Regions from separate parts of the Tessaracoccus yangjingae genome, predicted to be linked through region 1. Evidence: predicted binding sites of a transcription regulator. Region 1 holds the regulator's gene; the other holds the start of a gene.
The links. The regulator HrcA, encoded in region 1, represses chaperone genes, less so after heat shock. The targets are predictions, from matches to a motif close to TTGGCACTCGNNNNNNNCGAGTGCCAA.
Positions count from the first base shown of each region.

Region 2: groL (chaperonin GroEL) is a predicted target of HrcA. The motif match lies at 7,690-7,716, and genes of this name have one in related genera.

Region 1 covers NZ_JBUZNN010000004.1:72,399-83,506, reverse strand. The annotation lists gene ACZK5D_RS07550 (BMC domain-containing protein) at 1-259, shown strand, start outside; gene ACZK5D_RS07545 (EutP/PduV family microcompartment system protein) at 256-708, shown strand; gene ACZK5D_RS07540 (AraC family transcriptional regulator) at 696-2,054, shown strand; gene ACZK5D_RS07535 (1-propanol dehydrogenase PduQ) at 2,051-3,154, shown strand; gene hemW (radical SAM family heme chaperone HemW) at 3,185-4,375, shown strand; gene ACZK5D_RS07525 (DUF3097 domain-containing protein) at 4,468-5,313, shown strand; gene ACZK5D_RS07520 (inositol monophosphatase family protein) at 5,343-6,119, shown strand; gene ACZK5D_RS07515 (MBL fold metallo-hydrolase) at 6,114-6,887, opposite strand; gene hrcA (heat-inducible transcriptional repressor HrcA) at 6,952-7,956, shown strand; gene dnaJ (molecular chaperone DnaJ) at 8,005-9,165, shown strand; gene ACZK5D_RS07500 (16S rRNA (uracil(1498)-N(3))-methyltransferase) at 9,162-9,896, shown strand; gene tgt (tRNA guanosine(34) transglycosylase Tgt) at 9,893-11,108, shown strand, end outside; gene ACZK5D_RS07490 (queuosine precursor transporter) at 11,101-11,108, opposite strand, start outside.
Region 2 covers NZ_JBUZNN010000002.1:114,190-125,297, forward strand. The annotation lists gene metB (cystathionine gamma-synthase) at 1-523, opposite strand, end outside; gene ACZK5D_RS03380 (ABC transporter ATP-binding protein) at 624-1,718, opposite strand; gene ACZK5D_RS03385 (DedA family protein) at 1,926-2,699, shown strand; gene ACZK5D_RS03390 (beta-galactosidase) at 2,696-4,786, shown strand; gene ACZK5D_RS03395 (class I SAM-dependent methyltransferase) at 4,793-5,398, opposite strand; tRNA gene ACZK5D_RS03400 (tRNA-Thr) at 5,445-5,520, opposite strand; gene manA (mannose-6-phosphate isomerase, class I) at 5,561-6,739, opposite strand; gene ACZK5D_RS03410 (DUF3263 domain-containing protein) at 6,867-7,142, shown strand; gene ACZK5D_RS03415 (hypothetical protein) at 7,146-7,613, opposite strand; gene groL (chaperonin GroEL) at 7,858-9,489, shown strand; gene ACZK5D_RS03425 (copper homeostasis protein CutC) at 9,655-10,365, shown strand; gene ACZK5D_RS03430 (NUDIX hydrolase) at 10,358-10,864, shown strand; gene ACZK5D_RS03435 (hypothetical protein) at 10,871-11,108, opposite strand, start outside.

The DNA of each region.
Region 1 (11,108 bases):
CCTGTACGCGAAGATCGGCCTCACCTCCAAGAATCGCGGGGCCGTCGGGGTGCTCACCATCACCCCCGGCGAGGCGGCCGTGATCGCGGCGGACGCCGCCACGAAGGCCTCGGCCGTCGAGCTGGCCTTCGTCGACCGGTTCTCCGGGTCCCTGCTGATCGTCGGCCGGCTGGCAGACGTCGAGGCCGCGGTGCGCGGGGTGGTCGACACGCTGGAGACGGTGCTCGGGTTCACCCCGGCGCCGGTCACGCGCACATGACGGCCGCCGGCCTGTGCAGCCGCACCATCCTGCTCGTGGGGGGCGTCGGCTCAGGGAAGACCACCTTCCGCCAGCGGCTGCGCGGGGAGGACATCGAGTACGTCAAGACCCAGGCCATCGAGGCGTTCGACGGCGTCGTCGACAGCCCGGGGGAGTTCCTGCAACGCGGACGGCTCCGGAGCGCGCTCCAGGTGGTGTCCTTCGACGTCGACGTCGTGGTTCTGCTGGTGGACCCGACGCGCGCGGACTCCCACATCCCCCCGGCCTTCGCCACGTCATTCAACCGGGCCGTCGTCGGCGTGGTGACCAAGACCGACCTGGCCACAGCCGATGAGATCGCCGCCGCCGCCGCGCTGCTGGCCGCCGCGGGCGCTGAGCCGGTCCTGCGTGTCGATTCGCTCAGCGGAGCAGGCTTCGACGCCGTCCGGGAGGTGCTGTGTCAGTCGTAGAGGTGCATGACGACCGCCTGGCCGGGGTAGACCTGCGCACGCTGATCGATCTCGAGCAGCTGCAGCGCATCCAGGACGACTTCGCCGTCGAGACCGGCATCGCGATGATCACCGTCGACTCGATGGGCACTCCCGTGACCCGCGCCTCCGAGTTCAGCGCGCTGTGCCAGTTCCTGCGCCAGGACCCGGAGATCCGTCGTCGCTGCTTCTCCTGCGACGCGCACGGCGGGTTCCAGTCGGCCATCGAGGGCAGGCCGTTCATCTACCGCTGCCACGCCGGACTGGTCGACTTCTCGGTGTCGATCATGATGGGCCAGCACTACCTCGGCGCCATCCTCGCCGGGCAGGTCCTGCTGACGAAGGGGCAGGAACAGCTCGGCAAGATCCTCGGCAGCACGGACTCGCTCGCCGAGGCCGGTCCCGTGGCTGACCTCCTCGACGAGGTCAAGGTCGTCGAGCTGTCGAAGCTGGAGTCTGCGGCCGACGCCATCGTCCGGCTCGCCAACGACTCGCTGACCAGGCGCGGGACCAGCTACCACCTGCCGGCTTCGACCGGCCCGTACCTGGGGCGGCTCCAACCCATCGCCGTGGCCGCCTCACCCCAGAACCAGGTGCTCGCGCCCCTCCTGCTGGGCAAGTCCAAGCCCCTCCCCTTGGTGCCCATCCAGGCGGCTCCGCAGGAGCAGCCGGCGCCCTTGGACCCCAGCCGGATCGCCGCCAACCTGCACGACGCCAACGTGGCCGCCAACCTCGAACTCCTCGGTCTGTACCTGGACCGGCTGCTGCCGAGGTGGAGCCAGAAGATCCACGCCTCGAAGCTCGCCGAGTTCGAGGACCTGCTGATCGGGCTGGCCTCCAGCGAGGGCGTCCATCACGGGCGCGACATCTCCCAGGTGGTGATCCGCAACCGCAACAAGCGCAGGCCGGACCTCAACCGCTACGAGTGCCAGGTGTACTGCGAGAAGCTCATCATCATGCTCCACAACCTCGTGGAGCCCGAGCTGCTGCCCCGGCAACGCACCATCGCCACGCTCCTCAACGAGATCGAGAAGGACCCGACGAGCTTCCTCACCTGCAGCAAGGCCGCCGAGTACCTCATGTGGTCGGAGTCCCACTTCGCCCGCAGGTTCAAGGACAGGACGGGGCAGAGCTTCATCCACTACGTCACCGCCAAGCGGCTCGAGCGCGCCAAGTTCATGCTCCTCCACACCACCAAGCCCGTCCTGCGGATCGCCACGGAGCTCGAGTTCCAGCCCGCCAACTACTTCTCCCGGACCTTCAAGAAGGCCACGGGGCTCACCCCGAGCGAGTACCGGGTGGAGCACTCCCAGAACGGCCAGCCATGAGAGAGTTCCGCCTCGGCACGCACGTGCGCATCGGCGCGGACGCACTCACCGCGCTTGATCGGTTCGCCGCGGACCGCGTCTTCCTGGTCACCGACGAGTTCCTGGCCACCACCCCGGTGTTCGCCGACGTCGAATCGAGGTTGGGCAACCACGTGACCAGGTTCACCGACGTGGTGCCGAACCCCACCATCGCCACGATCAGCAGGGGTGTCGCGGTGTATCTGGAGGCCCGGCCGGACGTGGTGGTCGCCTACGGCGGCGGGTCGGTGATGGACGCCGCCAAGGCCATGCACAAGGCCGCGCTCGACTCGGGCTTCGGGGCGACGGAAGGGCTGGTGGCCATCCCCACCACGAGCGGATCGGGCTCCGAGGTCACGTCCTTCGCCGTGCTCACCGACGAGCGCACCCACACCAAGATCCCGCTGGTCTCCCCGGACATGGTGGCGAGGCTGGCCATCCTCGATCCGGACGCCGTCGTCGGCGTGCCGCCGCGGATCACCGCCGACTCCGGGATGGACGTGCTCACGCACGCCGTCGAGGCCTACGTCTCGGTGGGCGCCTGCGACTTCTCCGACGCCCTGGCCGAGAAGGCGGTGGAACTGGTCTTCGCCCACCTGGTCCGCTGCTACACCCACGGGTCGGACCGGGACGCCCGTGGCCACATGCACAACGCCTCCTGCCTGGCGGCCATGGCGTTCGACAACGTGGGCCTCGGCATCACGCACAGCCTGGCCCACGCCCTCGGCGGGCACTTCCCGATCGCGCACGGCCGGCTCAACGCCATGCTGCTTCCGCACGTCGTGGTCTTCAACGCCGCCCACAGCGCCGTGGCCGAGGAGCGGTACGCCCGGCTGGGCCGCCTCGTCGCTCCCTCGGCCTCCGGGGCCGCCGCAGTGACGTCGCTCGTGGCCGGGATCCGGCGGTTGAACCACCACCTGGGCATCCCCGAGCTGATCGTCGAGGCCGGCGTGCCGCAGCAGGAGTTCCGGGCCGCGGTGGACGCGATGGCGGCCTCGGCCTTGGAGGACGGGTGCACGCCGTCGAACCCCGTGCGCCCCTCCCACGAGGACCTCGTGCTCCTGCTCCGGAAGCTGGGCTGAGACAGGCGCGGAGGTGCGTAGGCTGGCAGGGTGGCACACCTCCCAGACGGCGACCCAGCGCCCCGCGACGGTTCCCTCCCGGCGGAGGCGCTCGCACGGTCGGACTCGCTGTCGCTGTACGTCCACGTCCCGTTCTGCCGGGTGAGGTGCGGCTACTGCGACTTCAACACCTACACCCCCAGCGAACTAGGCGATCTGTCCCCGGACACGTACGTGGGGGCGGCGCTGGCCGAACTGGACCTCGCCGCGCGCATCCTGGGGCCTCGCCGGGTCGAGACGGTGTTCTTCGGAGGGGGAACCCCCACGATGCTGCCCGCCGAGGGGCTCGGGGGGCTGCTGGCCGCCGTCGGCCAACGATTCGAGCTGGCGGACGGGGCCGAGGTGACCACGGAGGCCAACCCGGAGACGCTCACCCCGCACTACCTCGAGACCCTTCGCTCGGCCGGGTTCACCCGGATCTCCCTCGGGCTGCAGTCGGTGGTGCCGCACGTGCTGCGCGTGCTCGAGCGCCAGCACACCCCGCGTCGCGGCCTCGACGCGGCCGGGTGGGCGAGGGCGGCGGGATTCGAGCACGTCAGCCTCGACCTCATCTACGGCACCCCGGGGGAGTCCCTCGACGACTGGCGCGACAGCCTCGACGCCGTGGCCTCCGCCCCCGTCGACCACGTGAGCGCCTACTCGCTCATCGTCGAGGACGGCACCCGGCTGGCCGCGCAGGTGCGGCGGGGCGAGCTGCCCCTCCCCGACGACGACGACCTCGCCGACAAGTACCTCATGGCCGACGACGCCCTCACGGCTCTGGGCCTCGGCAACTACGAGGTGAGCAACTGGGCCCGCCCGGGAGGGGAGTGCAGGCACAACCTCGCCTACTGGCACGGGGCCGACTGGTGGGGCATCGGCCCCGGCGCCCACTCGCACATCGGCGGCGTCCGCTTCTGGAACCGCAAGCATCCCCGCAGCTATGCCGCCTCGCTCGCCGCGGGGGAGTCCCCGGCGCTGGCCCGCGAGGTGCTCGACGACTCGGACCGGCACCTGGAGCGCGTGCTGCTCGAGCTCCGGCTGGCGGAGGGCGTGCCGATGGCCGTCCTGTCCCCGTCGGAGGCGATGCGCGTTCCCGCCATCGTCAACGGCGGCCTGGCCGAGGTGGTCGACGCGACGCTGCGGCTCACGCGGGCCGGGCGGCTGCTCGCCGACGGTGTGGTCCGCGACCTCCTCGACTAGTCGCCCCCATGTCGGATGCGCACGTGCCCGGCGGCCGCGCCCGGGGTGTCGCTCAACGGCCCGGCGGGGAGGCGCTGATAGCGTCGCACCCCGTGGATCGCTACTCACGAGACGTGCTCACCCCCGGCTGGCAGAAGGCGCACCTGAAGCAGACCCGCGACGTCCCCGTCGAGGCTGACATGGTGCTGGAGTTCGACGACTTCTGCGGCGCGGTGGTGGGCTGGGAGAACGGCCTGGTACTGCTCGAGGATCGCCGGGGCAAGCGCCGCTCCGCCCCGTTCGGGCCCGGCTTCCTCCTGGAGGGGGAGCCGGTTGCCCTCCGGGCCCCGCTGCGCGGGGGGTCGGCCGCGCCGAAGTACACCGCCTCAGGGTCGCGGGTCTCCGACGGGCCGACGAAGGCGAGGGTGGCGCTGCCCAGCCGCATCTACGTCGAGGGCCGGCACGACGCGGAACTGATCGAGAAGGTCTGGGGCGGCGACCTGCGTCACGTGGGCGTGGTGGTGGAGTTCCTCGGCGGCATCGACGACCTCCCCGCGATCGTCGCAGAGTTCGCGCCCGAACCGGGCCGCCGCCTCGGGGTGCTCGTCGACCATCTGGTGCCGGGGAGCAAGGAGTCGCGGATCGCGCAGCAGGTCTACCGCGCCGGCTACCGCGACACCGTCCTCATCGAGGGCCACGAGTTCATCGACATCTGGCAGGCGGTCCGTCCGGCCCGCGTGGGACGGAAGTCCTGGCCGGAGGTGCCCCGCGACGTCGACTTCAAGAAGGGCACGCTGCAGGCGCTGGGGTTGCCGCACGCCGATCAGGCGGACGTGGCGCGCGGCTGGCAGGCGATCCTCGCCAGGGTCGGGTCGTGGAAGGACCTCGAGCCCCAGCTCCTCACCAAGGTGGAGACCCTGATCGACTTCGTCACCCAGGACCATCTCGCCGACGACTGACTCCCCCCGCGCCCCAGTAGGGTGAACCCATGGATACCGAGGGCGTCATGGACCTGCTGCGCGAGACGGCGGCCGAGGTCGTGGTGCCCCGGTTCCGCCAGCTGTCCGCCGGGGACATCGAGGAGAAGCGGCCGGGCGATTTCGTCACGGTGGCGGACCGTGAGGCGGAGGTGTACCTGGCGGGACTGCTCCGCGGCGCCTACCCCTCGGCCGTGATCATCGGCGAGGAGGCGGTCTTCGCGGACCCGACCCTGCTCGCCGGAGTGCGGGGCGCCGAGCACGCGTTCCTCATCGATCCCATCGACGGGACCCGCAACTTCGTCTCGGGCCGCGACGAGTACGGCGTCATGCTCGCCGAGGTGCGCGGCGGCGTGACCACCCGCGGCTGGATCTACCAGCCGCAGACGGGCCGCGCCTATGCGGCCGAGCGCGGCGCCGGCACCCGCCTCGACGGCGCGCCGATCCAGCGCCAACCGACAGACCGGGCGCCCCTGGGCGCCACCGCGAAGCGGGCCATCCACGGGTTCACGGCCGAGGGCCGGCTGAGCCCCGTGACGCGCAGCGCGTGGTGCTGCGCCTTCGACTACCCCATGGTCCTGCACGGGGACGTCGACTTCATCGTCTACACCACGCTGCATCCGTGGGACCACCTCGCCGGCTCGCTCATGGTCACCGAGTCCGGGGGCGTGAGCCGCACGATGGACGGGTTGGCCTACTCGTTGCGCTCGACGTCGGCCGGGCTCATCGTCGCCCGCGACACGCTCACCTGGATGACCGCGCAGCAGAGCTGGCCCACCGGCTCATAGGCCGAAGATCGGCAGCTGCCGCTTGGGCTCGACTCCCTTCGCGGCCAGCTCCGCGTACGCCTTGGGCAGCGCCACGGCCAGCGTCTCGGGCGTGAACGGCCACTCGACGGCGGTGGCGGCCTCGTCGGCGCGGACGCCCTGTTCGATGAGCATCTCGCTGGAGCTGTAGATCATCGCTACCTCGGCACGCTGGACGAAGGCGAAGTCACGGTCCACGACGGCGCCGTGGCCCGGGACGAATCGGGTGCCGGCGTTGCTGGCGCCGAGGACCCCGTCGAGCACCGTGGGCCAGTTGGCCAGCGAGGTGGACGCGTCGACCTGGGGGTCCGCCCCCTCCTCGAGCAGGTCTCCGGCGAAGACCACGTTCTCCTCGGGGACGAAGAGCACGACGTCGGCGCGGGTGTGCGCCTCGCCGAAGTGCAGGAGCTCGACGCGCTGCCCGCCGAGGTCCACGGCAAGCGCCATCGAGAACGTCCGCGTGGCTCCGGCGGCCGCGTCGATGTCCTCGTGGGCCAGCACCTCCAGGCCCGGCATGGCCGCGACACCGCCCACATGATCATGATGGCCGTGTGTCAGCGCGACATGCGTCACCGGCACCCCCGCCAGCGCGGAGGCCGAGGCCAGCAGCTCCGCCCCCTGCGCCTCGCTGTTGCCGGAATCCACGAGCATCGCGGCGTGATCCCCGACGATGAGGCCCACGTTCACCCGGTGCGGCTCGACGGTGGTCACATGCACGCGGCTCGTCACGGGGGTCCAGGTCAGCGTCATGGCTGCCAGCATAGATGCAGCTACACTGGCACTCGCCGTCTGTGAGTGCCAGCTGGGAGGTGACATGCTCGACGACCGCAAGCTCGACGTTCTGAAGGCCATCGTGACCGACTACGTCTCCAGCCGCGAACCGGTCGGCTCCAAGGCCCTGGTGGAGCGCCACAAGCTCGACGTCTCCGCGGCCACCGTCCGCAACGACATGGCGGTGCTGGAGGAGGAGGGCTACATCATGCAGCCCCACACCAGCGCCGGGCGGATCCCCACGGACAAGGGGTATCGCCTCTTCGTGGACAGGCTGGCCCAGATCAAGCCGCTGTCGCCCGCCGAACGCACGGCGATCACCACCTACCTCAACGGCACCGCGGACGTCGACGACCTGGTGATGCGCACCGTCCGCCTCCTCGCCCAGCTGACCCGCCAGGTCGCCATCGTGCAGTACCCCGTGGCCCAGCGGACCGTGGTGCGCCACGTCGAGCTGCTGGCGCTCACGCCCGAACGGATGATGGTGATCGTCGTGCAGTCCTCGGGCAGGGTGGACCAGACCATGATGGACACCCCCGCCATCGACGAATCCCGGCTCCCGGCGCTGCGCCATCGGATCGCCGAGGCCATCATCGGCAGGTCTCCGGCCGATGCGGCCAGCGCCCTCTCCACGGTGCTCGAGGGGGTCGCCCCGGACGAGCGGCCGTTCGCCGGCCCGGTCGTCGCGGCGGTCCTGGAGACGATCGCCGCGGAACCGGCGGCCCACGTCGTGGTGGCGGGGCTGCCCAACCTCGCGTCCAGCCAGGCGTTCGAGACCAACCTCCGCCCGCTCCTCGAGGCGCTGGAGGAGCAGGTCGTGCTGATGCGGCTCCTCGGTGAGGCGGCCGGGGAGGACGTCACGGTCCGGATCGGCGAGGAGAACACGGCCGAGGGCTTCCGCGGCACCAGCCTCATCGCCTCCGGCTACGGCGCCGACCTGTCGGCGAGCCTCGGCGTCGTCGGCCCCACCCGCATGGACTACGCGTCCCACATCGCCGCCGTCCGGGCAGTGTCCCGGTACGTCGGCCGGTACCTCACCCACGGCTAGAGACCCCACCGGTCAGAGACCCCCACCCGAAGGCTGATGCAGAAGAATATGAGCAAGGACTACTACGACATCCTGGGCGTCGAGCGAGACGCGACGCCCGAAGCCATCAAGAAGGCCTACCGCCGGCGCGCCATGAAGGTGCACCCGGACGTCGCCCAGGAGGACGGCGCGGCGGAGAAGTTCAAGGAGCTCAACGAGGCCTACGAGGTGTTGAGCGACCCGAACAAGCGGGCCGTGTTCGACCGCGGCGGAGACCCGATGAGCCAGGGGGCGGGGTTCTCCGGGTTCGGAGGGGGCTTCGCCGGGGGCTTCGACTTCTCCAACCTGGTGGACGCGATGTTCGGCGCGGCGGGCGGCCGCGGGCCACGCTCGCGGGTGCGCCAGGGCCAGGATGCGCTCGTGCGGGTGTCCCTCCAGCTGCACGAGGCGGTGTTCGGCGTCACCAAGCCGGTCAAGGTGGACACCGCCGTCGTCTGCCCCAAGTGCAGCGGCGCAGGCGGCGAGCCAGGTTCGGAGCCGGTGACCTGTGCCACGTGCGACGGAGCCGGCGAGGTCACCCAGATCCAGCGCAGCTTCCTCGGCGACATCCGCACGTCCCAGGCGTGCCCCACGTGTCGCGGCTACGGCACCGTCATCCCCCGGCCCTGCGGGGAGTGCTCGGGCGAGGGACGGGTGCGCAGCACCCGCACCCTGCAGGTCCGGATCCCCGCGGGCGTGTCCACCGGGATCCGCATCCACCTCGAGGGCCAGGGCGAGGTCGGGCCGGGCGGCGGCCCCGCGGGGGACCTGTACGTCGAGCTGACGGTCCAGGCCCACGAGACGTTCAGGCGCGAGGGGGACAACCTCGAGGTGGTGGTCAGGCTCCCCATGACGGCGGCCGCGCTGGGCACCACGGTCGGCGTGGGCACGCTGGAGGCGGAGTGGGACCAGTCGGACCCGGCGGACCGCACCGTGGCCGTCGAGGTACCCGCCGGCACCCAGTCCGGCACGCGGATCGCGATCAAGGGCCGTGGCGTACCCCGGCTCCGGGGCGGCGGACGCGGCGACCTCGGCGTCACGCTGCTCGTCCAGACGCCCACGAAGCTGGACGACAGGCAGCGCGAGCTGCTCCGCCAACTCGCGGACGAGCGGGACGAGTCCGTGCCGGAGGCCGTGGCGGCCAAGGGGCACAAGGGCGTGTTCGGCAAGCTGTCCGAGTGGTTCTCGTGACCGATCCCCTGTTCATCGCGGACCTCCCCGGCACCCTGGCCCCCGGCGGGTTGGTGGTGGTCACCGGGGAGGAGGCGCACCACGCGGTCGCCGTCAAGCGCGTCAGCGTGGGCGAGAACGTGCTGGTGTCCGACGGCCGGGGGCTCGGAGTGCGGGCCGAGGTGATCGAGGCGGAGCGTCGTCAGCTGACGGCCCGGATACTGGAGGTGATGGCAGCGCCGTCGCCCCTCCTGGTCTGGGGCGTGGTGCAGGCGTTGGCCAAGGGGGATCGCAGCGACCTGGCGGTGCAGATGGCCACCGAGCTCGGGGCGCGCGAGATCTTCGCCTGGCAGGCTGCGAGGTCCGTCGTGAGGTGGCAGGGGGACCGCGCCGACCGGTCGCTGGAGAAGTGGCGGGCCACGGCGCGCGAGGCGGCCAAGCAGTCGCGCCGCTTCTTCGTCCCGGAGGTCCTGGCCGTGTCGACGGCGGATGTGGTGGCCGCGATCGCGGGGGTGAGCCTCGCGCTCGTGCTGCACGAGGACGCCTCGCAGCACATCGCGGACGTCGAACTGCCCGCCGAGGGCACCGGCCTGCTGATCGTCGGGCCGGAGGGCGGCATCGCGGCCGCCGAGCTGGACAGGTTCGTCGCCGCGGGCGCCCAGCTGGTCAGCATCAGCGACGGCGTGCTGCGCACCTCGACGGCGGGCGCCGTCGCGCTGGGCCAGCTGGACGTGCTGGCCAGGCGCCCGTGACGGGCTTCTCCTTCGACGTCACCGACCAGCTGGGGGAGGCGGCCGGGCGCGCCGGCGTGATGCACACCCCCCACGGCGACATCGAGACCCCCGCGTTCATCGTCGTCGGCACCAAGGCGACGGTGAAGTCGGTCCTGCCCGAGACCGTGGCGGACCTGGGGGCCCAGGCCGTGCTCGCCAACGCCTACCACCTCTACCTCCAGCCCGGCTCGGACCTCGTCGACGAGGCGGGCGGGCTGGGCCGGTTCATGAACTGGCCTGGGCCCACGTTCACCGACTCCGGCGGGTTCCAGGTGATGAGCCTCGGAGCCGGGTTCAAGAAGGTGCTGGCCATGAACACCACGGGCCTGGCGGACGACGACGTCATCGCCGAGGGGAAGACGCGCATGGCCCACGTCGACGAGGACGGCGTGACCTTCAAGTCGCATCTCGACGGCAACCGCCACCGGTTCACGCCGGAGGTCTCGATGCGGATCCAGCACGAGCTCGGCGCAGACGTCATGTTCGCCTTCGACGAGCTCACCACGCTGATGAACACCCGCGGCTACCAGGAGGGATCGGTGGAGCGCACCCACCGGTGGGCGGCCCGCTGCCTCGCGGAGCACCGCCGGCTGACCGAGGAACGCGCGGGCAAGCCCTACCAGGCGCTCTTCGGCGTGATCCAGGGCGCGCAGTATGAGGACCTGCGCCGCCGGGCCGCCCGCGACCTGGCCGAGCTCGACGTGGACGGGCAGTCGTTCGACGGCTTCGGCCTCGGCGGCGCCCTGGAGAAGGAGAACCTGGGCACCATCATCGGATGGATGGTCGACGAGCTGCCCGAGAACAAGCCCCGGCATCTGCTGGGGATCTCGGAACCCGACGACCTGTTCGCCGCCGTCGAGCGCGGCGCGGACACCTTCGACTGCGTCAACCCCTCCCGGGTGGCGCGCAACGCCGCCATCTACACCGCCGACGGCCGCTACAACGTCAACACGGCCCGCCACCGGCGCTCGTTCGAGCCCCTCGAGGACGGCTGCGACTGCTACACCTGCACCCACTACACGCGTGCCTACCTCCACCACCTGTTCAAGGGGAAGGAGATGCTCTCGGCCACGCTGGCCACCATCCACAACGAGCGGTTCACCGTGCGGCTGGTGGACCGGATGCGCGAGGCGTTGAAGTCCGGGGACTTCCCCGCCTTCCGCGACGAGTTCCTGGGGCGGTTCTACGCGG
Region 2 (11,108 bases), on a different contig from region 1:
TGTCCGCCGCGACGAGGGCGCCGACGGCGTGCGCCCGGGCGGTCGTCGCCGCGATGTCGGTGATCCGCAGCAGCGGGTTCGACGGCGTCTCGATCCACACCAGTGCGGGGGAGCGGTCCAGCGCCTCGTCCAGGGCCGCGCCGTCGTTGAAGTCGACGAAGTCCACCTCGAACCGCCCCTGCGAGGCCAGGAACGTGAACAGCCGCCAGGTGCCGCCGTACGCGTCGTGCTGGACCACCACCCGGCCCCCTGCGGGCACGAAGGCCTCGGCCACCAGCGTGATGGCCGCCAGGCCGGTGGCGACGCTCGTCGCGCCGGCCCCGCCCTCGAGCGCCGCCAGGGCGTCGTTGAGGACGTCCCTGGTGGGGTTGCCCGAGCGGGTGTAGTCGTACTCCCGGGGCTCGTCGAAGCCGTGGAAGGTGAAGTTCGTGCTCAGGTAGAGCGGCGGGACCACCGCCCCGTAGGTGGGGTCCACCCCCAGCCCGGCGCGCATGCCACGCGTCCAGCGTCCAAGCTCAGCCATCTCTCGCTCCTCTGTGCAGACCCTGGAAAAAATAGTGGAGCCCCGGCGGACCGGGGCTCCACTACAGCTGGATTTCGCTCTCAGGAGAGCGACCGCGCGCTCAGGAGAGGCGCTCCTCCGTCTTGTTGCTGAACACGTGCACAGCCTCAGGCGCGGCCGCGAGGCGGACGACCTCACCCTTGTGGGGTGCGGTGCGGGCGCCGACACGGGCGACGAACTGCTGCTCGCTGACGATCTCGTCCTCGTGCGAGGAGGCGAGGGTGCCGTACAGGAACGAGTCGGCGCCGAGCTCCTCGACGACCGCGATGTGGAGGCCGATGCCCTCGTCCGCGACGCGGAACGCCTCGGGACGGATGCCGATGGTGAGGGTGTCCTCGCCGTTGGCGGCCTTGGCCAGGGTCTCGCGGGGAACGCGAACGACGTAGTCGCCGACCTGCACGCCGTCCTCGACGCGCTTGCCGGAGATCAGGTTCATGGCGGGCGAGCCGATGAAGCCGGCGACGAACAGGTTCTTCGGCGCGTCGTAGAGCGCCAGCGGGGTGTCGACCTGCTGGAGGATGCCGTCCTTCATCACCGCGACGCGGTCACCCATCGTCATGGCCTCGACCTGGTCGTGGGTCACGTAGACGGTGGTGACGCCGAGGCGCTGCTGCAGCGCGGCGATCTGGGTGCGGGTGGAGACGCGGAGCTTGGCGTCGAGGTTCGACAGCGGCTCGTCCATGAGGAAGACCTGCGGCTGGCGGACGATGGCGCGGCCCATGGCGACGCGCTGACGCTGGCCACCGGAGAGGGCCTTCGGCTTGCGGGTGAGGAAGTCCTCGAGGCCGAGGAGCTTCGCGGCCTCCTGGACGCGACGCTCGCGGTCCGCCTTGGGCACGTTCTGCATCTTGAGCGCGAAGCCCATGTTGTCAGCGACGGTCATGTGCGGGTAGAGCGCGTAGTTCTGGAAGACCATGGCGATGTCTCGGTCCTTCGGGGGAAGGTCGGTGACATCGCGGTCCCCGATGAAGATCGAGCCGGAGTTGACCTCTTCGAGGCCTGCCAGCATGCGCAGGGAGGTGGACTTGCCGCAACCCGAGGGGCCGACGAGAACCATGAACTCGCCGTCCTCGATCTCGAGGTTCAGCTTGTCGACGGCGGGGCGATCGGTGCCGGGGTAGACCCGGGAGGCGTCGCGGTAGCTAACTGTGGCCATAGCCATATTCCTTTCCACGGGCAGGTACGTGCCCGACGATCCGTAGTGGATAGGAACCTGTATTCAGGTGTTCCTGGGACCGAACTTTACACGTCGGGCCCGCGGATTCCACACCGGGGGTCCGAAGAATCGAAGGGCAGCTTCAGGGTTGGGTCGGCCCCGGACGGCGCCCAGGGGCGTCGGCCGCTGTCGAAGTACCATTCAACCGTGACCGATGAGCAGCGCCGAGACGACGCCGCGGTGGGGCCTACGAGCCCCGTCGCCCCTGAAGCGACGGCGTCCGAGGACGCGGAACCCGCCTGGTGGGAGGCCGACGGCATGCCCTGGCGCAAGGAGCCGGGCCGCCAGGACATCGCCTGCCTGGCCTGGTTCGGCGTCGTCGGCGTGTTCGGCCTGATCCTGCTGCCCACCCGCGCCTGGCTGCTCGCCACCGCCCCTGACTGGCTGGCCATGCTCACCGGCGGCCGCACCGCGGTCGCGGCCAGCGGGGCCATCGCGTCGACGGGCGAGATGCCCCACTGGCCCGTCGTGCTGATCGTCGCATCGATCCTCAGCCTCAAGTTCGACTGGATCTACTGGTGGGCGGGCAAGCTGTGGGGGCGCGGAATGATCGAGGTCTGGTCCGGGCAGTCCAAGCGTGCGGCCCGCGCCTACGCGAGGGCGGAACGCTGGGCGGAGAAGGCCGGCCCGCTCGGCTTCCTCGTGGCGTACATCCCCATGCCGCTCCCGCTCATGCAGGTGGTGTTCGTGCTGGCCGGCGCGTCGGGCATGAGCCTGAGGCGGTTCCTCGTCTACGACTACATCGCCTCGACGCTGTGGCTGGTCGCTTTCTTCCTCATGGGCTGGCGCCTCGGGGACTCTGCGGTCGCCGTGCTCGACGCCTACGCCCGGATCGCCGGCTACGTGGCCATCGGCCTGATCATCTTCATCATCGTGACCACCGTCATCAACCAGAGCCGAAAGGCGCGTGAGCAGCAATGACGCCTCAGCCCTACCGCCCGTCCGGGGTGCGCTTCGGCGCCGCTTACTACCTCGAGTACCAGCCCACGGATGACCCCACCAGGGATCTCGACCTCATGCAGGCCGCCCACTTCACCGTGATCCGGGTGGGCGAGTCCACGTGGAGCACCTGGGAGCCGAGCAACGGGGAGTTCAACCTCGACTGGCTCCAGCCCGTCCTCGACGGGGCCCACCAGCGTGGCATCGGCGTGATTCTGGGCACCCCCACCTACGCGGCCCCGCCGTGGCTGGCGCACGCCTACCCGGAGATCGCGGGCGAGCCGCAGACCGGGCAGCGTCACCCCTGGGGTGCGCGCCAGGAGATCGACATCACCCACCCCGCGTTCCTGTTCCACGCGGAGCGGATCATCCGTAAGGTCGTCGCCCGCTACGCGAACCATCCGGCGGTCATCGGGTACCAGGTGGACAACGAGCCAGGCGTCATCCCGCTGCACAACCACGGCACCTTCGTGCGCTTCCTGGGGTGGCTCGAGAAGCGGTACCACACCGTCGACCGGCTGAACGAGGAGTGGGGGCTCACCTACTGGTCCCACCGCATCAATCAGTGGTCCGAGCTCTGGCGCCCCGACGGCAACGCCCAGCCCCAGTACGACCTTGCGTGGCGGACCTTCCAGAACGAGTGCACCACGGAGTTCATCCACTGGCAGCGCGACATCGTGCGTGAGTACGCCCGCGACGACCAGTTCGTCACCACCTGCGTGGCCTTCGACCGGCCCACCGTCGACGAGGGCCAGGTCAGCGCGGGCCTGGATGTCGCGGCCGCCAACGCCTACTACGCGATGCAGGATCACCTTGCCTGGGGATCTGCTCTAGAGCGCCCGGAGCCGTGGGTGCGCACCGGCGTCCACGGGCTGCTGGAGCTGGCCGACCGGTCGTACGCGCTGCAGCAGCGTCGCTTCCTGGTCACCGAGACGAACGCGCAGGCCATCCAGTGGGCCTCGGCCAACTACCCGGCCTACCCCGGCCAGCTGATCCAGGCGGGTCTGGCCCTCGTCGCCCGCGGCGCGGCGATGGTCGAGTACTGGCACTGGCACACCCTGCACTTCGGCACCGAGACCTACTGGGGCGGTGTGCTGCCGCACTCGCAGGTGCCGGGCCGCGTCTACGACGAGGTGTCACAGCTCGGTGAGGTGCTGGCCGCCATCGGCCCGCGGTTGGACGCTTACGTGCCGGACGCGGACGTCGCCATCCTCTGGGACACGCCCACCAAGCAGCACTACGAGTTCACCCCGCCGCTCAACGACGGGGGCGGCACGCCACGCCGGACGGCCTACCATGACATCGTCGGCGCCTTCCAGCGCGGCGCCGTCGACGCGGGCGCGCAGGTGCGGTTCCTCCACACGGAGCAGTTCCGGTCCATGTCCGCGGAGGAACTGGCCGAGCGGTATCCCGTGCTGGTTGCGGCGTCGCAGTTCGTCGCGAGCGGCCACGATCTCGCCCGGATGGCCCGCTACTCAGAGCACGGCGGCACCCTCGTGATCGGCCCGCGCACCGGCTACGGGGACCTTGAGGCCAGGGCCAGGTACGCCGTCGCGCCCTACAGGCTGCACGACGCGGCCGGGCTCACCTACGAGGAGTTCTCCAATCTCGACGCCCCGCTCGCGCTGATCGGCGAGGGGATGGAACTCTCCGAGGGCGCCCGCGCGACGATGTGGCTGGACGGCTACCGGCCCACTGAGGCCGAGGTGCTGGTCCGTTACGACCACCGCCGCTTCGGGGATTTCGCGGCCGTCACCCGCCGTCGACACGGCGACGGACGCGTCGTGAGCGTGGGCACCGTGCCCAACCCGGCCCTGGCCGAGGACCTGTTCCGGATGCTCGTGCCGTCGCCGAAGTCAGGGGCGTGGGCGCGCGACGAACCGGTCACCGTCATGTCCGGGGAGTCGGACGGGCGACGGATCTGGTTCCTGCACAACTGGAGCGAGGACCCGGCAGCCGCCACGGTTCCGCACGCGGTGGAGGATCTCGTCAGCGGCGCGGAGCACCCGGCAGGAGCGGCCCTCGAGCTGGAGCCCTGGTCCTGCCTGGTGCTCGCGGATCCGGCCTGACGGGCCTCAGGCGCGGCAGCAGAGCGCGACGAGGAAGTCCGACTGCGCGGTGAAGGGGCGCAGGTCCCACGTGGACAGCGCCAGATCCAGCCGCAGGCCGGCGGCGTCGAGGTCGGCGAAGAAGTCCGCGAACTCGTAGCCGCGGCCGGCGCCGAAGCCGATGATGGCCCGGCCGTCCTCGGCCAGGTGGGTCCCGAAGCGCCGCAGGACCTCCACCCGGGTGGAGGGGGCGAGGAAGCCCATCACGTTGCCGGCCGAGATGATCACGTCGAAGTCCCCCTCGACGCCTTCGGCGGCGAGGTCGAGCTCCGCGAGGTCGCCCACCAGCCAGGTGGGGCCGGGATGGTCGATCTCGGCGGCCTGGATGAGGGCCGGATCCACGTCCACGCCGACCACCACGTGACCCAGCGCGTGCAGCCGACCGCCGACGCGGCCCGGCCCGCAGCCGGCGTCGAGGATGCGTGACCCGCGGGGCACCATCGCGTCGACGGTGCGCGCCTCCCCGCCCAGGTCGTGGCCGGCCGCCTCCATGATCTTGAAGCGCTCGATGTAGCGCTGGGAGTGGTCTGGGTCGGCGGCGATCATGCGCGCCCACTTGCTGGGTTCGGTCATGGGGCCATTCTGGTGGCCGCGACCCGGGCCCACAAACCCGCCCGGATGGAGCCTCCTGAGGGAGTCGAACCCTCGACCACTCGCTTACAAGGCGAGCGCTCTGGCCGCTGAGCTAAGGAGGCGGGCGCCCCTATTGTGCCGGACGCTTGCCCGACGCAAAACTTACGCTCCCGAAGCGGCCACGAAGAGGCGGCCGTGGCCTCGGACCATCACCTGCTCGTGCGCCGGGACGAACACCGCGTCACCTGACTCCAGGTGCTGTGGGGAGCCGTCGCCGTGCAGCGTGAAGGACCCGTCCGTGGCCAGCGCGATCCGGCCGGAGTCCTGCCGTGGGAGGGTGAGGGTGCCGTCGTCGCACGGGGAGACCAGCCACAGCTCGAACTCGGGGAACGAGGTGGGGTAGACGTAGACCCCGTCCGCACCGGCGGCGAGGAGCACCTGCGGAGTCATGGGCTCGAAGCCCACCACCTGCAGCAGGCCGTCGACGTCGATGTGCTTGCTGGTGAGGCCGCCGCGCATGACGTTGTCCGAGTTCGCCATGATCTCCACCCCGGTGCCGCGCAGATACGCGTGCATGACACCGGCCTCGAGCGCGACGGCCTCCCCGGGCTGGAGGGCGAAGCGGTTCATCAGCAGCGCCGCCAGTATCCCGGGGTCACCGGGGAAGTGCTCGTCCAGCTCGACGGCGGTGCGGGCGAACTCGCCGAGGCTGCCCGGCGCGTGCAGGCGCTCGACGGAGGCCGCCAGCACCAGGTCGACGAGGTAGCGCCGCTCGTCCAGCGACAGGACGTCGAGGAACACCTCCTGGAGGGCGGGTGCATCGCGGCGGTCCCTCAGCGGGCCGATCACCGAGGCGAGTTCGTCCGCCACGCCCAGGCCCTCGAACAGGCCGGCGGTCTGGACGGGGTCCCGGAAGCCCAACAGGCCCTCGAACGGCGTGAGCGCCACGATGGCCTCCGGCTTCGGCCAGTCGTCCTTGAAGGAACGCGCCGGATCGCTCGGGTGCAGGCCGAGCAGTGACTCCCTGGCATAACCCACCTCGGCCTGTTCGCGCGACGGGTGGGCCTGGAGGCTGAGCGGCGAGGACGCCGAGAGGATCTTCATGAGGAACGGCAGCCTCGCCCCGAACTGGGTCTCCGTGGCGGCGCCCAGGACATGCGGCTGGTCATGGATGAGGTCCGCCAGCGCCCGCCCGTCCTCGAGGAAGGCGTGCCCGCCCGGGTGGGTCCCCAGCCAGTACTCGGCCCAGGGCCGGCCGTCCGGGTCACGGCGGAGGATCGACGGGATCTCCGTGTGACTTCCCCAGGCGAAATGCTGGACGTGGCCGGTCAGTCGGCGCATGGTTGTCGAGTCCTCAAGGTGTGGGGCCAGGGCGACTTCGACTCTACCGCGCCCCGCGGACGGCGGTGCCGGCTCGCGGTCGGCGTCCCGAATGACACTCGTGTGATTCGGGTTTAGACTGGGCGGCATGTCTGAAGCCCTCACCGTGATCGAGCCGGCCGCGCTGGCTGACCGTGACGCCGCCATCCTCGACTTCGAGGACAGCTGGTTCACCTCGACGGTGCCGAAGGACCAGGCCATCATGGAGCACTTCTCGCTGTCCTCGGCGCGGTACTACCAGCACCTCAACCTCCTGATCGACACGCCGGAGGCTCTCGCGTACAAGCCGCTGCTGGTGAAGCGGCTGCGCCGGATGCGCTCTCAGCGGCAGGCGGCCCGCTCGGCCCGCCGCCTCCACGGCTGAGCGTCAGAACGCCGACCGGCTGCGCATCCCCACCAGCCTCCGGAGCCCCACGCCGACGGGCATCGTCGGGTTTCTCTGGTACCCACCCTTGAGCAGGCCGGCCTGGACCTCGAAGTGGTTGGCGCTGGCCCGGTCGCCCGTCCGGATCAAGGACCAGGCTGTGGCCAGGCCGTACAGGGGCAGAAACGGCAGGCCGAGGCAGTAGGCGTACTGCCACGCGTGTGAGTCCTCGTGTTCGATGAGCGCAGGGTTCACGGCCTCCAGTTCCTCCACGCTGCGACGGGGCACCACCACCACCGAGCCGATGGTCACCGCGCCGGCGTTGCGGATCGGCAGCCTCGCCCGGTCCGCGACGACGAGGTGTCCACGGCGGCGCAGCCGTGAGCGCCCCGCGACCGCCACGACGAGGCCGAGGGGTGTCGACAGGTTGGCCACGTTGGCGAGGTTGCGCAGCAGTCGTGGGAGGTCCATCGTCGGCTCCGATCAGGCGAAGGGGTGCGTCCCCGTCGAGATTAGTGCCTGGGCAGGCACGTGGCCCGCGAAAGTCTTTGCACTCTCTTGTGTCGAGTGCTAATAATGGGGTTAGCACTCTCACGCTTTGAGTGCTACCGAACTGCCGGTGAGGCTCAGCCGTCCGTCGCGGGCACCGCGGTTCACCAGACACTGCACATCCCGGGGCCCACGCCCCACTTGACGGGAGGACTCCCGAAACACCATGGCAAAGCTGATTGAGTTCAATGAGGAAGCACGCCGCGGCCTCGAGCGGGGCATGAACACCCTCGCCGACGCGGTGAAGGTGACGCTCGGCCCCAAGGGCCGCAACGTCGTCCTGGAGAAGAAGTGGGGCGCCCCCACGATCACCAACGATGGCGTGTCCATCGCCAAGGAGATCGACCTGGAGGACCCCTACGAGCGCATCGGCGCCGAGCTCGTCAAGGAGGTCGCCAAGAAGACCGACGACGTCGCGGGCGACGGCACCACCACCGCCACCGTCGTGGCACAGGCGATGGTCCGTGAGGGCCTGCGCAACGTGTCGGCCGGCGCCAACCCGATGAGCCTGAAGAAGGGCATCGAGGCCGCCGTCGCGGCCATCGTCGAGAAGCTGGCGGAGATGGCCATCGACGTGGAGACCAAGGAGCAGATCGCGGCCACCGCCTCGATCTCCGCCGCTGACACCACCGTCGGCGAGATCATCGCCGAGGCGATGGACAAGGTCGGCAAGGAGGGCGTGATCACGGTCGAGGAGTCCAACACCTTCGGGCTGGACCTTGAGCTCACCGAGGGCATGCGCTTCGACAAGGGCTACATCTCGCCCTACTTCGTCACCGACGCCGAGCGCATGGAGGCCTCGCTGGATGATCCCTACATCCTGCTGGTCAACTCCAAGATCTCCTCGCTCAAGGACCTCCTCCCGGTGCTCGAGAAGGTCATGCAGTCGGGCAAGCCGCTGCTGGTCATCGCCGAGGACGTCGAGGGTGAGGCGCTCGCCGGCCTGATCGTCAACAAGATCCGCGGCACCTTCAAGTCGATCGCCGTCAAGGCGCCCGGCTTCGGCGACCGCCGCAAGGCCATGCTGACCGACATCGCCATCCTCACCGGTGCGCAGGTCATCAGCGAAGAGGTGGGCCTGTCGCTCGACACGGTCACCCTGGACCTGCTCGGCTCCGCCCGCTCCGTCCTGGTCACCAAGGACGAGTGCACGATCATCGAGGGCGCCGGCGAGTCCGCCCAGATCGAGGGTCGCGTCACGCAGATCCGTCGCGAGATCGAGAACTCGGACTCCGAGTACGACCGCGAGAAGCTGCAGGAGCGCCTCGCCAAGCTGGCCGGCGGCGTGGCCGTCATCAAGGTCGGCGCGGCCACCGAGGTGGAGCTCAAGGAGCGCAAGCACCGCATCGAGGACGCCGTCCGCAACGCGAAGGCCGCCGTCGAGGAGGGCATCGTCCCCGGTGGTGGCGTCGCGCTGCTGCAGGCGTCGAAGGCCGCCAAGGTCGAGGGCCTGGAGGGCGACGAGGCCGTCGGCGCGCAGATCGTCTTCACCGCGGCCTCGGCCCCGCTGAAGCAGATCGCCGCCAACGCCGGCCTCGAGGGCGGCGTGGTCGCGGAGAAGGTCTCGCACCTTCCCGTCGGCCAGGGCCTCGACGCGGCCACCGGTGAGTACGTCGACATGGTGGCCGCCGGGATCATCGATCCCGCCAAGGTCACCCGCTCGGCGCTGCAGAACGCGGCGTCCATCGCGGCGCTGTTCCTCACCACCGAGGCCGTCATCGCCGACAAGCCGGAGAAGGCCCCCGCGGGCGGCGCCGGCGGCGGCATGGACGAGATGGGCGGAATGGGCGGCTTCTGAGCCACCCGTCGCCTGACGCTCAGGAAGGGCGGTCCCCGTTGGGGGACCGCCCTTCGTGTCTTCCGCGAGGTCGATGACTACGTGGACGCCCACCAGGGCGCGTGGCGGCGGGGTCGACGTGCGCGCCTCCGCACACCAAGGGCCGGGCGTTGGCAAGATGGGGGCATGAGTCTGCTGGAGGTCATCGCACTGCACGCGGCGGACGCCGAGCGCGCCGAGGCGGGCGGGGCGGACCGGATCGAGCTGCTCGGCACCATGGACGACGACGGGCTCTCACCGGAGCCGAGGCTGGTCGAGAAGGTGCGCCGGGCCACGTCGATCCAGATCCGGCCGATGGTGCGTCTCCGTGCGGGCTTCGGGACCGACGGCGGGGAGGCCACCCGGCTCAAGGGACTCATCGCCGGCTACCTGGACGCGGGCGCCGACGGCGTGGTCCTCGGCTTCCTCAACGGCCTCAACCGGATCGACACGGAGGTGGTCAACGAGCTCGTCGGGGACGGCGCGTTCCCCTGGACCTTCCACCGAGCCGTCGACCACTGCCTGGACCCCAACCGGGCCTGGGCGGACCTGCGCACGCTTCCCCGCCTGGACCAGGTGCTCACCGCCGGGTCAGCCCGAGGCGTCGAACAGGGCCTGGACGAGCTGGTCCGGCGCGCGCGGGCGGACGCCGAGGTGGCGCGCCTCATCATGGCCGGCGGCGGCCTTGCGCCCGAGCACGTGCCGTGGCTCGTGCGCGCGGGGGTGCGGTCCTTCCACATCGGCTCCCCGGCGCGCCCGGGGCGCTCGTTCAAGGCGTATGTCGACTCGGAACTGGTGGCCAGCTGGCGCGATCTCATCGACGACGAGGTGGCCCACACCAGGCATCCGCATGGGTGAGCGCCCGGTTCATCGACGGCTCGCCGCCCGCGTGATCGTCCTCGCGGGTGACGAGGTGCTGCTCATGGGCGACACGGACCCTGGGGTTCCTGGATCGCGGTTCTGGCAGGCACCAGGTGGGGGCGTGGAGGCCGACGAGGACATCCGCTCGGCTGCTGCCCGCGAGCTCGAGGAGGAGACCGGCCTCGTGCTGGACGAGGACCTGCTGGCAGGTCCCGTCGCCGTGCGCCGCCTGTTCCGCGGCTACTCGGACCGGATCCTGGTCCAGAACGAGACGTTCTTCCGCCTCCATACCCAACCCTTCGAGCCCGTGGTCGCGGGGCTCACCGAGCGCGAGCGCAGCCGCCACGTGGCGAGCCGGTGGTTCGACCTCGACGCCCTGCCGGAGAACACGTGGCCGGGCGAGATGGCGGTCCTGGCCCGCTGGGAGGGGGCTGACCCCGTCGATCTGGGTGACGTGGAGGAGTCCACCGTCCCCATCGCCGACGGCGACATCTAGGGAGACCTAGCGGGAGCGCAGCCCGCCCGTGACGAACACGATGGTGAACACGAGCGAAGCGATCATGCCCACCGCCGAGTCGCTGCCGAGCCTGTCGGTGATCAGCTGCCACCCCAGGAGGGCCAGCCCGATCGCCAACGCCGATCTCCCGGCCCGGCCGGTCAGCGCCTCGGTGCGCATTCCCAGGGCGCCGGCGGCGGTCAGCACGAAGGGCGACAACGGCGTCAGGATGAGTCCGAGGAAG